One region of the Paenibacillus yanchengensis genome, then DNA from elsewhere that is predicted to be linked to it. Evidence: riboswitches for the same ligand, from Rfam matches in the RefSeq annotation. Region 1 holds a riboswitch; each other region holds the start of a gene.
The links. Region 1 has a riboswitch for thiamine pyrophosphate ahead of ACFSTH_RS06930 (ABC transporter substrate-binding protein). Riboswitches for the same ligand answer to the same signal wherever they lie in the genome.
Positions count from the first base shown of each region.

Region 2: another riboswitch for thiamine pyrophosphate. It lies ahead of ACFSTH_RS00945 (ABC transporter substrate-binding protein); the one in region 1 lies ahead of ACFSTH_RS06930 (ABC transporter substrate-binding protein).
Region 3: another riboswitch for thiamine pyrophosphate. It lies ahead of ACFSTH_RS20850 (ABC transporter substrate-binding protein); the one in region 1 lies ahead of ACFSTH_RS06930 (ABC transporter substrate-binding protein).
Region 4: another riboswitch for thiamine pyrophosphate. It lies ahead of thiC (phosphomethylpyrimidine synthase ThiC); the one in region 1 lies ahead of ACFSTH_RS06930 (ABC transporter substrate-binding protein).

Region 1 is NZ_JBHUMH010000015.1:19,228-22,368, forward strand. Features, by position in the region: gene ACFSTH_RS06920 (ABC transporter permease) at 1-528, opposite strand, end outside; gene ACFSTH_RS06925 (thiamine-binding protein) at 531-815, opposite strand; gene ACFSTH_RS06930 (ABC transporter substrate-binding protein) at 904-1,950, opposite strand; TPP riboswitch at 2,084-2,196, opposite strand; gene ACFSTH_RS06935 (acyl-CoA dehydrogenase) at 2,313-3,141, shown strand, end outside.
Region 2 is NZ_JBHUMH010000006.1:44,320-47,460, reverse strand. Features, by position in the region: gene ACFSTH_RS00950 (ABC transporter permease) at 1-216, opposite strand, end outside; gene ACFSTH_RS00945 (ABC transporter substrate-binding protein) at 239-1,237, opposite strand; TPP riboswitch at 1,355-1,462, opposite strand; gene ACFSTH_RS00940 (GyrI-like domain-containing protein) at 1,568-2,008, opposite strand; gene ACFSTH_RS00935 (helix-turn-helix transcriptional regulator) at 2,076-2,972, opposite strand.
Region 3 is NZ_JBHUMH010000064.1:202,937-206,077, forward strand. Features, by position in the region: gene ACFSTH_RS20845 (ABC transporter permease) at 1-20, opposite strand, end outside; gene ACFSTH_RS20850 (ABC transporter substrate-binding protein) at 115-1,155, opposite strand; TPP riboswitch at 1,312-1,418, opposite strand; gene ACFSTH_RS20855 (glycosyltransferase) at 1,548-2,618, shown strand; gene ACFSTH_RS20860 (metallophosphoesterase) at 2,841-3,141, shown strand, end outside.
Region 4 is NZ_JBHUMH010000045.1:29,416-32,556, reverse strand. Features, by position in the region: gene thiC (phosphomethylpyrimidine synthase ThiC) at 1-1,710, opposite strand, end outside; TPP riboswitch at 1,914-2,017, opposite strand; gene ytvI (sporulation integral membrane protein YtvI) at 2,104-3,138, opposite strand.

The sequences.
Region 1 (3,141 bases):
ATGGGGCAATTCTAATTTCCAAAACAACTGTTTTTTGTTAGCTCCCGACATTAACATATAGTTGTACAGCGTCGTATCTGTTTGGGCAAATCCATTTAAAGTCGATAACGTAATTGGAAAAAAACAAACGATGATGATCATAATCATTTTAGGTAATAAACCAAAACCAAACCATAACATCAACAATGGAGCGAGCGCAATGATCGGTACATTTTGACTAATAATTAGAAACGGGTACAGTGTTATTTTTACTAGTGGAAAAAAGTGTAGCAGTACCGCCAACATAATACCTACTGTCACGCCTGCTGCAAAACCAACAATGGTCGTTCGCACAGTCTCTACCGTATGACCCCATAGACGAGGAAAGCTATCATATGCTTCTGTAGCAATTTCGACAGGGCTTGGTAGCATCCATTTAGGGATGTGAAATATTAAGGTGGCTAATTGCCACAACACTAAAAATAGAATTGCCGCCCCTATGGGCAGCAACCAGTTTTTCCAGCTCCTAGCATTCGAATTCGATGCCATCGCTACATATACCTTTCCGTTAATCCGGCGATCGAAATACCTTTTGGATCGTAATGAATTTTAATTTGTGAAGAAATACTTACTCCAGCTCCTATCGTTCCTAATTCAATATTCACTTGTTTCACAATGTCCAGAAGCTGTGCTAAGTCCCCTTCCATCGTTGTATCCAATGGTCCTACGACATACTTAACGCCTGAACGTTCAATAATACCGACGACCCGATCAATGTAAGCTGATGAATCTTCCGTCCGAAATATCGTTTCCAAACTCATAATCGCATTAGACATTAGCAATGTTCTCCTCATCTCTAGCAAATAATGAAACGATCTATTATCGTTGCTTTGCTAACTTTTCAATCGTTAACCAGATTAATAATTAATTAGCTTTAGGTAAAAAGGCATTCGTAAACGCCGCCGCTGCATCAAATGTTCCATCTAGTAAATCATATTCTTGCAACCATTTCGCATAGTTTTCCCATACTTCTAATTTCTGAACACCCCACTGCTGCGCGTCATCTTGATAACGAGGGCTTAACCACTTTTGACTAGCCATAACTAATTCCTCATCTAGTTCGGGAACAGCATCTAGCAAAATACGAGCAGACTCATCGGGATGTGCAATAGCGTACTCATAACCTGCTGTTGTTGCTGCCATAAATGCTTTTACCAGTTCGGGCTTCTGTTCTATCGTCTGTTCATTAGAAATAATAACCGGTGTATAATAATCCAATTTGTGTGAATAATCTTTCAAAAAGATGGTGTCAATCTCTATCCCACGAAGCTCCGCTTCAATGCCTGCCCAACCATAATATATCCAAGAAAAATCAATATCTCGTTGTACCGAAGTGAAAAAATCTGCTTCGCCTACATTTAATATTTTCACATCGCTAGCATCTGCTACACCATCTGCCACCATCAATGCTTCAATGATTGCTGGTTCAGCAGCAGCACCGAATCCTCCGAAGGTTTTACCTGCAAAATCTTTTGGCGCTTTAATGTTTTTTTCTACAGGTGCTGCAAATACAGCCGTATTATGTTGAATGACAGCCGCTATCGAAACGACAGGTACTTCTTGCAATCTAGCATCTGTCACTCCTTCTTGAAAACTAACACCAAACTGCGCTTGCCCCGATCCAACAACTGCATTCGGACCACTTGAGCCTGGCAAAATGATATCAACATTTAAACCTTGCTCCGCATAAAAACCTTTATCCCGCGCCACATACAAACCAGTATGATTCGTATTAGGCGACCAGTTAAGTACAAGCGTAACATCCGTTAACTTCTCTTGTTTATTTCCATTTCCCGCTTGTTGCGCTTGATTGTTTCCCTTGTTTGCTTGATTTCCACCAGCACATGCGCTTAATACAACCATCATCGCCAACAACATCACGATCCACTTAGTTGAAACTTTGTTCATCATCTGTCTCCCCCTAGATTGTCTGAAAGTTTTTTTCACCAAAAAAATATACCAAAAAACGCCCCCAGATCTGCGAATGATCCAAGGACGTTGATAACTAAAGATTGTTAAGTGCATTACAAAAAAATGCAGTACAATACTACCAATAGCATGTCCCTCCGCTGGCATTATCCAGATCAGGTAAATGGGTCAGTGTCTTCTGTGGGACACAATCTCAGCCGGCCATATCCAGCACCCCTAGCTCTATTCAATTACGCCTATCATTATAGCCCAAGTGATTACTTTTTGTCTACTTGCAACTTTGCTGCTTTTTACATACACTTTGCATCAGATACTTTTTTAATAGAATAGGAGATTGATCAAACATGTTAGAGCAAACAGTCGTTGAGCAAATTAGAACCACTTCTCTAGAGCAAGAAGCAAGTCGGATATTTGATCCATTCGCACTAGACATCATTCTGGAACAACAGTGGTTCAAACTATTCGTTCCCAAAGCACTCGGCGGTAGCCAAACACCACTCCCAGAAGCTTTGAAACTATATGAATATACATCTTGGGTCGATGGCAGCTTCGGCTGGGCAACTACGATCGGATCTGGTGGTGGATATTTTGCTGGATACATGAAACCTGATGCGGCAAATCAAATATTCTCCCCTGCTAATGCGGTTATCGCTGGTAGCGGTTCTTCGATTGGAACAGCCATTCCTGTTGATGGTGGATACATCGTCAATGGATCGTGGCCCTATTGCAGTGGTTCCACCTATGCCACCACCTTTACCGCTAACTGTACGCTAACAAAAGAAAACCAAGACGATGCGCCATCACCCATTTTCACCATTACTTTAAAACCAGACCAAGTAGAAATTATACCAACATGGGCAGCTTTTGGTCTAAAAACAACGAATAGTCACACGATTGTTGCCCGTGATCAATTTGTACCAGTAGAGCGGACATTCCAGCTAGAAACACAAACGTTATTTTTGGATGACCCATTTTTCAGCTATCCTTTTGTTCCATTCGCTCAAGCTAGTTTTGCAGCAGTTGGTATCGGCATTGCCAAACATCTACTAGACGAAGCATCACAATTTGTGCTGGATCGTCAAGCAGCATGGGAAGCAGCTCATCCGGGTAGATTCTCCTTTGTTACGAGCCGAATAGAACAAGCAAAAATGACGCTGCATGATGCTGTATCTA
Region 2 (3,141 bases), on a different contig from region 1:
ACTTAACAGATACCCTGTAATAGCAATATACATCGTAGCTGTAATATGTGGCCACATCATTGGAAAGCTAGTGACCACAGTATGCAGCACATCTAGCGGGCTTGGTAATATATGTTTTTTCATCCCGCTCCAATCAACATACAGTTGCCAAGCAATCAGAGTTAATAATACGACCACAAAGGGCAGCCAAACTAATCTAATCCATCGCAGCAACATAATCACTATTCCCTCAATAAGATTATTTAGGTAAAAATTCATTCGTATACGCTTGATCCACTTCAAGCTGTTTCTCTATTAAACCATTGTCGTACATCCACTCGCCATAGAGCTGCCATACTTCCCGTCTTTGCTCACCCCAGCGAGGCGCATCTTCTTTGTAGCGTGGACTGAGCCACTTCTGACTAGCAATAACAAGCTCTTCGTCTAATTCAGGCGCTGCTTTCAGCAACACTTTGGCTGCTTCTTCTGGATTGTCTATTGCAAACTCATAACCTTCCGATGTCGCTGCCATAAATGCTTTAACAACATCCGCCTGCTCGTTTATCATCTGCTCATTGGTCACAATAACTGGTGTATAGTAATCTAGTTTATCTGAAAACTCATTCACATAAATCATATCAATCGGCTCGTTACGAAGCTCTGCCTCGATACCAGTCCAAGCATAAAACACCCATAAAAAATCAATATCCTTTTCAACAGCAGCGAAAAACTCCGTAGTCCCGACATTCACGAACTTCACTTGTTCAACATCAGCGCCCTCTTCTTCCATTAGTGTTTTAATAATGGCTCTCTCAGGCTCGCCTCCATAACTGCCATATACTTTTCCAGCAAAATCTTTAGGTGATTTGATATTTTTACTAGCAGGTGCAGCAAAACCAGAAGTATTATGCTGAATGATGGCTGCAAGCGAAACGAGCGGGACATCTTGAATGCGTGCTTGCGTCACATTTTCTTGATTTCCGATTCCAAACTCAACTGTTCCAGCAGCAACGACTTGCTCTGGGGGAATATCTCCAGGATTAATAATGGTGACATTCAGTCCATGCTTTTTATAAAATCCATTTTCCAGCGCTACAAAAATCCCAGTATGATTCGTATTAGGCGTCCAATCAATCATCATTTTAACATCAATCAATTCATTGCTCGACTCTTTCTCGCCTTCCGTCACTTGCTTGGCCCCACTACATCCTGCCATAACAAGGAACAACATCATTAAGCTTGTACATATGAATACCATCTTTCTCACAATGAAACACTCCCACTCTTTTTTTATAATACTATAATGGGTCACTCCCGGAGATGGCATGAAAAAAAGCCATTCCTCGAAAGAAATGGCTGGATTCGTTACAGATGTAATCGAAACTGCCCACTTCCCTACGCTGGTATAGTCCAGATCAGGTTCGAAGGGTCCCGAATTTAATTTCAGTCTCAGCCCATAATGTGGGCTCCCCTAGTGACAGTTAACATCATATACACTTTAGATTGACTTGTCAATCAGTGATTGGACTATAGTTACTAACACTTGAAAATCACAGACAGCAGCTTCAACAAGTTACAAAGCTAGTATTTATTTTAATGCAATATAAATATCAACATCTGTGTTTTCCCAATCATTATTAAGATACTCCTCGAAATCTCCTGTAAAACTTCTATCCAAGTCCATTTTCCAGATTTCACCCCAAGCTTCGGCTACAACAGTCCCCATCGGTCCATGTACAGAAAACTTTGCGTATTTACCTGCTGGAATCGTCTTAGTAGTTAGTTCATCATTGACCGCTTTGGAAACCTCGTTACCAACTGTAACACAGTACTGGTCATTGGAGTAATCAGAATAAAGTCCAATCGCATACTGATTAATCTTGTTTTCAATCGAAACATTTATTCCACTTTGGTATAATTTATCCCAAAGCCCTTGAATAATTTCACCCATGTTTGGATCAGTATTACCGGTAATTGCACTAACACCTACAACTGTTTTTTGCTCTAAATGCACAATTTCATATTTCACTTTACATAACCTCCATCTGTTTGATAAGGCTATTATACTCTGTCTAATATGACAGCTTGTTGTCATATTAAACGTAATTTTTTAATGTGTTCTGCAATTCTTTTTTTACCTCGTCTCTTACTTCTTCCGGTGCTAATACTTCACAATGTCTACCAAACGTTGTAATATAGTAAATTAACCATTCACCCTTTGGATAGTCAATTTCAGTAATAAAACTTCCGTCCTCTTGCTGCTCATAGCTTTCGAATTCATCATATACTCTGTAAGCAACTTCGGCAGACAACTTTAGCTTCAATCTAACATACTCTCCCGGGGGCACATTTTCTTTCACTAAAACTTGCTTCGGAGATTTCCGCTGGAAGTGTTGTTCTAATACACGAAGTTCCCTAATTCTTCTTAGTTTGAAAAAACGAAAATCCCTTTTCTCCTTACAATATCCATATACATACCATGCAGCACTTTTAAAACACAGTTTTAAAGGCTCTACTTGACGAGCTGTCTGCTGGCTTTTTGCACTGGCATAGTTGAATGAAATAACTTCCTTACACAATATTGCAGACTTAATCATATTAAAAGTTTCCGTTTCATGCTGTCCACTAGCCCAAGACGAAAAATCCACTTCAATCCAATCTGTTTGTTCACCACCAAATAATGAACCAAGTTTAGCTATGGCATTGTCACTTTCACTCAAATCCACGGAATGTACAGCTTTAAGTGAAGATAGAATACTGTTTTTTTCTTCCTCTGTAAACACCGTTTTATTTAGTACAAAATCAGGTAAAAGGCTAATCCCACCACCTCTACCTTTGGTCATAAATACTGGAATTCCAGCACTAGATAACGTTTCTATATCACGATAAATCGTCCGAGTCGACACCTCAAAATGTTCTGCAAGTTCATTTGAAGTCACTATCTTTTTATCGAGTAAAATATATACTATTTCAAAAAGCCTATTAATTTGCATCTCATCACCCTACTTATATATACACTATTAAAATAAACGTACAACTTATATTATATATCAAGTATAGTGCAAATATTTGTTGAGTGATTTTTATAGCAATTCAGATCTAACTAGCAATGTAAAGCGTCCTTGCTCAGTCTTCCGATTGTTGAATACTTCACCATATCTT
Region 3 (3,141 bases), on a different contig from region 1:
AAATGCGATTTATTGTTCATCAATCGTAGCTGCTAGCAACAGAATGAACAATCATTCTACCGCCAGCTCCTCCTATCTACTTATTATTTTTTTCACATCATGTATCTAAATCATTTATTTTGCTGCTGGTAAAAAGTCATTGGTAAATGCTTTTTCTGCTTCTAATGAGCTGTCCAACAATCCACTATCCAGCATCCACTCTGCATAATTTTCCCATACAGATAGTTTTTGCTCTCCCCAACGCGGAGCATCATCTTGATAACGCGGGCTTAACCACGCTTGACTCGCTCGCACTAACTCAGCATCAAGCTCTGGTACAGCTTTTATTAACACTTCTGCTGCTTCTGTCGGCTGATCGATCGCATACTGATAACCTTTGGCTACCGCTGCTACAAACGCTTTTACTGTCTCTGGCTGCTCTGCAATCATTTTTTCGTTTGTCATTACAAGCGGAGTATAGTAATCTAATTTATCTGTGTAATCCGTCAAATAAATCATATTCAAATCAACCCCACGTAATTCCGCCTCTATACCTGTCCACGCATAAAAGATCCATGCAAAGTCAATATCTCGCTTAACCGCTGCAAAAAAGTCTCCATCACCAATACTTAGTAAATCTACTTTGCTAAAATCAGCTTGTTCAGCTTTCATTAACGCTTCAATAACAGCCTGATCAACCGGGTCTCCCCAACCACCATAGCGCATTCCTTCAAATTTCTTTGGAGAATCAATCCCCTTTTCTTTGGGAGAAGCAAATCCAGATGTATTATGTTGAATAATTGCTGCTAACGATACAAGTGGCAAACCAGCAATACGAGCTTGTGTTACCGCCTCTTGATACCCTATTCCAAACGGAACAGTTCCTGCCGCCACAACAGCACTTGCTCCACTCTCACCTGGTGCAATAATTTCTACTTCTAGTCCTTGTTCTGCAAAATAACCATTATCTCGTGCGACATACAATCCCGTATGATTCGTATTCGGCGTATAGTCTAGCACTAGCTGTACCTTTTGTAATTCAGTAGGATTGTCCGTAACTTCATTTTCTGTACCAGCCTCATTATTCTTCCCACTTCCGCAGCCAGCTACTACCAAAATACTTACTAATAACAATACAATATAACTGTTTCTCCAACTTCTCTTTTTGTGAGTCATATTAACTACTCCACTCCATCCCTTTTCTATTTATGTGTCTGTGAACGAAAAAAAACGTTCCTCCTGATCCGGAAGAACGCGATTTGTCAGCGAATAACCACTGCTACACTTCATCCATAACAACGACTAACGTACTAGTCTCCCACTGCTATAAACAAAATGCCCAAATATGCTTCCTACGCCGGCATTATCCGGATCAGGTCATGGGTCGAGATGTACTCATCTCCTCTCAGCCGGTATTACCAGCTCCCCAGAGTTAAACCAAAATAACTAACAGACTCATCATATCAAATAAATTGCAATTTGTCATGCGTCACCTTTTTGATAGCTGCTACATATGGTATAGCATTAGCTCTGTGATGACATTAGCTCCGGAAAGGATGAACCATCCTATGTTTACGATCAGTTTATGTATGATTGTGAAAAATGAAGAAGATAGCTTAGCGCGTTGCCTTGCCTCTGTCCAAGATGCTGTCGATGAAATCATTATCGTTGATACTGGATCAACGGATAACACAAAAGAAATTGCCGCTTCTTTTCATGCCAAAATATATAATTTTACATGGATTAATGATTTTGCTGCCGCTCGTAATTTCAGCTTCGGACAAGCAACAAAAGATTATATACTATGGTTAGACGCTGACGATGTATTGCAAAAAAGTGATCTAGAAAAACTGATTTCCCTCAAAAAAGTGGAACCATTTACTTACGATAGCGTTACAATGAACTATCACTTATCATTTGATCAAGATGGTAAACCAACCTACAGTTTAAGACGAAATCGTCTAGTAAAACGGGAAAACAATTTCCGCTGGATTGGCTTTGTCCATGAGTATTTAGAAGTTGGTGGTAACATACACCATAGTGACATTGCTGTTACTCATCACAAAGAAAAGCAGTATACCGATCGTAATTTACAAATATATTTAACAAAACGAAAAGAAAACCATACCTTCTCCCCACGTGATCTATACTATTTCGCCAATGAACTACGTGACAATGGTCGTTATGAAGAAGCTATTGCGGAATATGAGCAGTTTTTAGCTACCAAATTAGGCTGGGTTGAAGACGAAATTAACGCTTGTATGAAATTAGCAGAATGCCATGGACGTCTGAAAGATCGAGAAAAACAAATGGAAGCACTACTTCGTACGCTAACGTATGATACTCCACGTGCTGAATTCTGTTGCCAATTTGGCAATATGTTTGTAGAAAAGCAGCAATGGTTAAAAGCTATCTATTGGTTTAATTTAGCGACAACGTTAACTATTCCAAAACAACAACTCAGTCCAATTGACTACGCTTCTTGGACGTGGATGCCTCATTTGCAGCTAACACTTTGTTACGATCGTATAGGAAACCGCAAGCAGGCGCTAGAGCATCACCAACAAGCAATACAACTGAATCCCCATCATCCTAGTATTATATTCAATGAAAATTACTTTAAGGGCATTACTCCTTAACTGTATCCTTCCTGCAAAACCAGTTAATGATTTATACTATTAACTGGTTTTTTGTTGTTGGAAAAAATAGGCGGGTATTTTAAGTAAGTAAGAGTGACATTAAAATATGTATATAAATACTTTTAATGGTTAATTATGCACATCCATTTATACTACACAGAAAAAAACAATTTTATGTACTATAATTTAAGTGAGACAGTAAATATTGGAGGTAGCTGCTTTATGACACAAATGCAAGTCAATTTTAAACAGCGAGGACGGAAATTTAATATGATGCGTATAGTTGGTATAGTATTAATAGTTTTAATGTTATTAGCGTTATTTGTTTTTTGGCAAAATAATGGCATCGTTACGACCGTGATCAACTATAGTAATCCGAAAATTGAGGAAAGTTTTGATGGCTATACTATTGTTCAAGTATCTGATTTACATAACAAATCATTTGGCAAAAATCAATCAACATTACTGAAGAAAATAAAGAAAAAGAATCCCGATATGATCGTAGTTACAGGAGATCTCGTCG
Region 4 (3,141 bases), on a different contig from region 1:
CTTCATTCCTTCTTCAATCGCTTCTACCGAATCTAACCCTTTTTCCTCCGCATATTGCCTAATATCTTGCGTAATTCGCATAGAACAAAATTTTGGACCACACATTGAACAAAAATGAGCTGTTTTCGCACCTTCTGCTGGCAATGTTTCATCATGATAAGCAAGTGCTCGTTCTGGATCAAGCGCTAGATGGAACTGATCACGCCAACGGAACTCAAATCTTGCTTTCGATAGCGCATCATCTCTCTGCTTTGCACGAGGATGCCCTTTTGCCAAATCAGCAGCATGAGCAGCAATCTTGTATGTAATAACCCCTTCCTTCACATCATCTTTATTCGGCAAGCCCAAATGTTCTTTCGGAGTAACGTAGCACAGCATAGCAGTACCATACCAACCAATCATCGCTGCACCAATTGCAGAAGTAATATGATCATATCCCGGTGCTATATCAGTTGTTAATGGTCCAAGCGTATAGAAAGGCGCTTCATCACATGCAGCTAGCTGCCGATCCATATTCTCTTTGATCAAATGCATAGGTACATGCCCTGGTCCTTCCACCATTACTTGTACATCATGCTTCCAAGCAATTTTAGTTAGTTCCCCAAGCGTATCTAGCTCCGCAAACTGCGCATCATCATTAGCATCAGCGATAGAGCCTGGTCTTAACCCATCTCCAAGCGAAAACGCAACATCATATTGCTTCATAATTTCGCAAATATCTTCAAAATGCGTATATAAAAAATTCTCTCGATGATGTGCCAAACACCACGCTGCCATAATTGAACCACCACGTGATACAATGCCAGTTACCCGCTTCGCAGTTAGCGGAATATAACGCAACAATACTCCAGCATGAATAGTAAAATAGTCAACACCTTGTTCTGCTTGTTCAATTAACGTATCTCGAAACACTTCCCAGCTCAAATCTTCTGCTTTTCCATTTACTTTCTCAAGCGCTTGATAGATCGGCACCGTTCCAACCGGAACAGGGCTATTACGAATAATCCATTCTCGAGTAGTATGAATATTTTTACCTGTAGACAAGTCCATAATCGTATCGGCTCCCCAACGAGTCGCCCACGTCATTTTCTCTACTTCCTCTTCAATCGAAGATGCTACAGCTGAATTTCCGATATTAGCATTTATTTTAACGTGAAAGTTACGACCAATAATCATTGGTTCACTTTCCGGATGATTAACATTAGCGGGAATAATAGCACGCCCAGCAGCTACTTCACTTCGAACGAATTCCGGCTCCATTCCTTCACGAATAGCAATGAACTCCATTTCCTGGGTAATGATTCCTTTTCGAGCGTAGTGAAGCTGCGTTACATTTTGATCAGACTTCGCACGTAATGGACGTTTATTAACTAGCGGGAACAATTCTGAACCTCGCTGATTCATCGTTGTCATGGAAGAAAACCCGTTATCTTGTGGTTTGATTTCTCTCCCGTCATATTGTTCGCTATCCAATCGACTCGCTATCCATTGTTGCCGTAGTTTCGGTAACCCTTGTCGTACATCAGCACTATACGCTATATCCGTATAAGGACCGCTAGAATCATAAACCCGAATTGGTTCATTTTGAAACAGCTCTCCATTACGATCCGTACTATCAGACAAAGCGATTTCTCTCATCGGAACTTGAATCGTTGGATCACTACCTTCGACATACACTTTTTTACTTCCTGGCAACGCAGATTGAAACATAGACACAAAAAAACCTCCTAATGGAATAATATAAATCCCACCTAGAGGTCAATACAGACATATGAGAAAGTAACGGAGAATAATAACTTATCCACCCAAAAACACCGATCCAACTCGAATGATTGTACAAGCTAGAAATAAAAGTATCGATGCGTATTTGAATAAATTATCATTTCCAAGCGCAAAGCTCATTATAAAATAAAACAAGCTCGCTACCACTTTCCTACGCTGGCATGACCCAGATCAGGTTCTAAGGGACAAAAGCTTCTGCTTTATCTCAGCCATATTGGCGCCCCTAGTGGATTTCCTTCTTAAACTATAACTTGTATAAAAAAAATCGTCAACTCTTGTGTTTTTTAAACAAATATGGTAATTAAATAGGATGCTTTCTGATTATTCCAATTTAATTTTCGCTTGAAACAATCCTGCTTGACGCGCAGCCATATAAATAATAACAACGATTGGTCCCAAAAACACACCGATGACACCAACTAATTTGAAACCAACATACAAACTAATTAACGCCGGTAATGCCCCAATACCAACCGAATCGCCTAGTACTTTTGGCTCTACTATACGACGAACAACTGTAATAACTAAGAACAATATAATCAAACCTATACCAGTAAAAACATCACCTGTTAGTAACTGATAACTTGCCCATGGAACTAATACAGAACCAGTACCTAAAATCGGCAGTATATCCACAATAACGATTAACAATGCAATCGCCATCGGAAACTTTATGTTTAATATTAGTAGTCCGGCAAGTGCCAACAAATAGGTCATAGCGCTCAAAATAAATTGAGATCGAATAAACCCAAAAATAGATTTTCTTAAATTTTGCAACACTTTATCGACTTTTTGATGAGACTTTTCTTCGAATAACGTTAAAAATGATTGTTTCAACGTATTTAAACTATAGCTAAACATAAATACTGCAACCATAAACACGATAAAAAAGACGAACAACTCCGGTAAAGCTGTTGCAAATGAAAGGACTGATTTAGATAAACTTGCTGCCATCGAAGCTAAACTAGAGGTAAGACTGGATACCCAGTTTTCCAATTGTTGTGCTACATCCGGAGGCATATTTTCAAATAAAGTCGTTGATTCCTCTAATATGTAGTCAAAAAAGTTACCAGCACTATTTAAATATTGAGGAACTCTTTGTAGAAATGCATTCACTTCCGCAACAATTTTCACACCTAACAATGCAACTGCTCCAAGTAACAAAACAGTAAATAAAACGCTAGAAATAGTAGAACTAACTAGTCGATTAAACTTACATTTTTTAATGAAAAACTGCGTGATTGGCTCTAAAAATATGGCAATTACAAGCGCTAATACAAACGGAGCGCCGGCTGTAAATAACAAGTAAAGCAACAATAGTGCTACCGCTATAGAGACAATCGCTTTGATCGACAAATG